One region of the Enterobacter vonholyi genome, then DNA from elsewhere that is predicted to be linked to it. Evidence: predicted binding sites of a transcription regulator. Region 1 holds the regulator's gene; the other holds the start of a gene.
What was found. The regulator PhoB, encoded in region 1, activates phosphate uptake and scavenging genes when phosphate is short. The targets are predictions, from matches to a motif close to CTGTCATAAAACTGNCNNAT.

Region 1 (2,406 bases):
GCCCAGCACCTTCAGCGTGTTGTCGACGTCAAAGGTCAGGTGATGCTTTTTGTGGCTTAACGTCTGCGCTTCACGCTCCACGACCCGCAGCATCATCGGGACATCAATGGTGTCATTTAGCGCGAGCGTTGGCGCCGCTTCAATCTTCGAGAGCGTCAGCAGCTGCTTCACCAGGCCTTCCATCCGGTGCGTTTGCTCGCGCATGGTGTGCAGCGCTTTTTCACGCGGCGCACCTTCCAGCGTTTGCTCCTGCATCATCTCCAGGTAGCCCTGCAGCACGGTCAACGGGGTTCGCAGTTCGTGGCTGACGTTGGCGAAGAAGTTGCGACGCGCCCCTTCCAGCTGGTGCATCTGGGTAACATCGCGCGCCACCATCAGCCACTGCTTATCGCTGTAGGGCATCACGCGTATTTCCAGATGGCGGCCATTATTGAGCTTCAGATTGTGCGGACGGGTGAAATCACGCTTTTTCAGATACAGCGTGAACTCGGGATAGCGCAGAAGGTTGAGGATATTCTGGCCATTGTCATCCGGCCAGCGCAGGCCCAGCAGCTGCTGCGCCAGGCCGTTACACCAGAAGATCGTCCCTTCTTCGGTGGTCAGGATCACGGCATCCGGCAGCGATTCTGCACCGCTGCGAAAACGCTTAATCAGGCTTCCCAGCTCGCGGCGACGCTTTTTATTACGCATCTGCATCTGATGCAGACCGTAAAGCAGCGGCTCCCAGCTGCCGCTTCCCGGCGGCGGCGTCATGCTTCGGTCAACCCACAGCCACCAGGAGAGGCGCAGCAGATTCCAGAAATGCCAGATCAACAGCCCGGTGACCGACGCCAGCAGAAACCACGGCAGGTGTCCAAGAAAGGCCCCCAGAATGAAGGCCGGAATACAGCATAAGATCAGTTCAAAGACGAGCCTTTTCCATGACAGACGTTCCAGCACGCGTCATACTCCTGTCATTGTTCAGAAACGGGTAGAAAAACGATAACCCGTGCCGCGGACCGTCTGCACCATGCGATCGTGGCCGCTCAATTCCAGTGCTTTTCGCAGGCGGCGAATATGTACATCAACCGTCCGGTCTTCGACATACACGTTAGTTCCCCAGACGTTATTCAGCAACTGCTCGCGGCTGTAAACGCGCTCCGGGTGGGTCATAAAGAAGTGCAGGAGTTTAAATTCGGTAGGCCCCATGTCGAGGGGATTTTCACCGGTCATCACACGGTGAGAAGTAGGATCAAGGCTCAGCCCCTGCATTTCGATCACCTCTTCCACCGCCATCGGCGAAATACGGCGCATCACGGCTTTAATGCGAGCCACCAGCTCTTTTGGGGAGAACGGTTTAGTAATGTAATCGTCCGCACCGGTCTCCAGACCGCGCACGCGATCCTCTTCTTCTCCGCGCGCCGTGAGCATCACAACCGGGATATCGCGGGTCAGCGCTTCACGCTTCAGGTGTTTGATAAACTGCAGTCCGGAGCCGCCGGGCAACATCCAGTCCAGCAGAATCAGATCGGGCCAGGGTTCATTCAGCTGGTTCACTGCGCTGTCATAATCTTCCGCTTCAACCGGCTGGAAGCCGTTTTGCTCGAGCACGAAGCACACCATTTCACGAATTGGAGCTTCATCTTCTACGACCAGAATACGTCTCGCCATACTTTGCCCTGTCTTATCTTATTTACGTTACAAGTTTGTAATTCGGCGCCATTATGCGTCAGATTTATGACAGATTTATGAAAAACAGTACCACTATAAATGGCAAACTGTTGTTTTATTACAGCGGTTATTTTCCCTTCTCTGAACGTTTATAATCCTGCTTTCTCTTTTTTGCCACGGATCAGCTATGCGCATACTACACACCTCGGACTGGCATCTGGGTCAAAATTTTTACAGCAAAAGCCGTGCGGCTGAACATGAAGCGTTCCTGGGCTGGCTGCTGGAAACGGCCCGGACGCATGAGGTGGACGCGATTATCGTGGCGGGAGATATTTTTGATACCGGCTCGCCGCCGAGCTACGCGCGCGAGCTGTACAACCGCTTCGTGGTGAATTTGCAGCAAACAGGGTGTCATCTGGTGATTGTCGCCGGCAACCACGATTCCGTCGCAACGCTGAATGAATCCCGCGACATCCTGGCGTTTCTCAATACCACCGTCGTCGCCAGCGCCGGGCACGCCCCGCAGATCCTGAAAAAACGCGACGGGTCGCCGGGGGCGGTGCTGTGTCCGATACCGTTTTTACGTCCGCGCGACATCGTGCAAAGCCAGGCGGGGCTGTCGGGTGCGGAAAAGCAGCAGCATTTATTACAGGCCATCACCGACTATTACCACCAACAGCACGCCGAAGCCTGTGCACTGCGGGGTGACCAGCCGATTCCGGTGATTGCAACCGGGCATCTCACCACGGTCGGGGC
Region 2 (2,406 bases), 1.7 Mb from region 1:
CAGTGTAAATATTTAACAGCACAAGGAATGAGCACAGCCCAGTATCTGCATACTGACAGCGGGATCGTTGGCTTAACCCACTGCCCTGTACTGCGTAAAACATCCGTCGTGATTGATAATGGCTAATCAGTCTGATTATGACGCAAAAAAACGCCGCATCAGATGCGGCGTTTTTTACGAAGAGGGATTAAAACGGGTATTCGTGATATCCCATCTGTGCAGAAATTTTACGTGCGGCAGTGTGCAGAATAGCCACATACTCATGCAAACGCTCTTCAGAGAAGCGTAAGGTTGGGAAGGAGATACTTAAGCCCGCAATCACCACGCCAAAGCGGTCAAACACCGGAACGCCTATGCAGCGCAGCCCCTCTTCCTGCTCTTCATTATCTTCGCCATACCCCTGCTGGCGTACGTGATCCAGCACCGTTAACAGTGCGTCTGTGCTGGTAATGGTTCGTGAGGTACTTTGCTTGTATTCAACGCCTTCGAGGATCTGCTTCACTTCCTCACGATCGCGCCACGCCAGCAGAACCTTACCAATTGCGGTACTGTAGAGCGGGTTGCGACGACCAATGCGCGAATACATGCGCAGATTGTACATGGAGTCGATTTTATGGATGTAAACAATACTGTCTTCATCCAGCGCACCGAGATGGATGGTCTCTTTAGTCAGACGAGAGATTTCGCGCATCTGAATATCAGCGCTGCGGATCAGGTCAACATTTTGTAGCGCGCGGGCACCCAGTTCAAACAGCTTCAGCGTCAGAGAATATTTTTCAGATTCGCCTTCCTGGGCGACATAGCCCAGCGACTTCATGGTTTGCAAAAAGCGATATACGGTGCTTTTAGACATCATCACGCGCTGCGACAACTCTGTAATACCTATTTCACGCTCTTCTCCCAGCGCCTGTAAGATGCCAAACACCTTCAGCACGGAAGAAACAGAATCTGGCTGTTTATCCAAATCCGCAATAGCCATTTACCACCTCATAGAGAGTGTTTTATAAAAATCAGAACCGGTTTTTATTATAAGTTCCCGTCATGTCACCTGCAATCAATCCGCGTTTACTTCGTTACAAATCTGCGACATATCGCGGCTGTAACAATGCTAAAATAGTTATCCTGAGAATAATTTCACGCTGAGCTTTTTTAATCTTAATGGAAAAGACCCTTTCCGATGGCCTGCCTTTACCCCTGCGGTATGGCGCGATAGCCACCATCATTATCGGTATCTCAATGGCCGTCCTTGACGGCGCAATCGCGAACGTTGCCTTGCCAACCATCGCCAGCGACCTGCACGCCTCTCCCGCCAGTTCGATATGGATAGTTAATGCCTACCAGATTGCGATCGTGGTTTCCCTGCTCTCGTTCTCTTTCCTGGGCGATATGTTCGGTTACCGTCGGGTGTATCAGTGCGGTCTGGTGGTTTTCACCTTCACGTCCTTGCTATGCGCCCTTTCGGATTCACTGCATACCCTGACGCTTGCCCGCATTGCGCAAGGTTTTGGCGGCGCGGCGCTCATGAGCGTAAACACGGCGTTGATCCGCTTAATTTATCCGCAACGCCATCTGGGGCGCGGCATGGGGATAAATTCTTTTATAGTCGCCGTCTCTTCTGCCGCCGGACCAACCATTGCGGCGGCGATCCTTTCCGTTGCGTCATGGCAATGGCTGTTCGCTATTAACGTGCCGCTGGGTATTGTCGCCATCTTCTTTGCCCTGCGCTTTCTACCCGCTAACGGTCCCAAAAGCACCATGCCGCGCTTCGATGTGGCGAGTGCGGTGATGAATGCCCTGACCTTTGGCCTGCTTATTACGGCGTTGAGCGGCTTTGCGCAGGGACAGTCCCTGATGCTTACCGGTGTGGAGCTTATCGCTCTGCTGGCGATCGGCTTCTTCTTTGTTCGCCGCCAGCTCACTCTCCCTGTACCTTTACTGCCCGTTGACCTGTTGCGTATCCCCCTCTTTTCCCTCTCCATTTGCACGTCCGTCTGCTCCTTCTGCGCCCAGATGCTGGCCCTGGTTTCTCTGCCCTTCTTTTTGCAGAGCGTGGTAGGCCGTTCAGAAGTGGAGACTGGCCTGCTGTTAACCCCCTGGCCGCTGGCGACAATGGTGATGGCGCCGCTGGCAGGTTACCTCATTGAACGCGTCCATGCCGGTTTATTGGGCGCTTTGGGGCTGGCGGTGATGGCGACAGGTCTTTTCGCGCTGGCTCTGCTGCCGTCATCGCCAACCGATCTGGACATCATCTGGCGCATGATCCTCTGTGGCGCGGGGTTTGGCCTGTTCCAGTCCCCTAACAATCACACCATTATCACCTCCGCGCCGCGTCATCGCAGCGGAGGTGCCAGCGGCATGCTGGGGACCGCTCGACTTCTGGGGCAAAGCAGCGGAGCGGCGCTGGTC

Region 2: a site for PhoB is predicted at 1,071-1,090, ahead of kdgR (DNA-binding transcriptional regulator KdgR). Genes of this name have one in related genera too.

The regions. Positions count from the first base shown of each region.
Region 1 is NZ_CP162152.1:976,424-978,829, reverse strand. It holds gene phoR (phosphate regulon sensor histidine kinase PhoR) at 1-939, opposite strand, end outside; gene phoB (phosphate response regulator transcription factor PhoB) at 961-1,650, opposite strand; gene sbcD (exonuclease subunit SbcD) at 1,838-2,406, shown strand, end outside.
Region 2 is NZ_CP162152.1:2,639,885-2,642,290, forward strand. It holds gene AB3N39_RS12445 (YobH family protein) at 1-126, shown strand, start outside; gene kdgR (DNA-binding transcriptional regulator KdgR) at 188-979, opposite strand; gene AB3N39_RS12455 (MFS transporter) at 1,159-2,406, shown strand, end outside.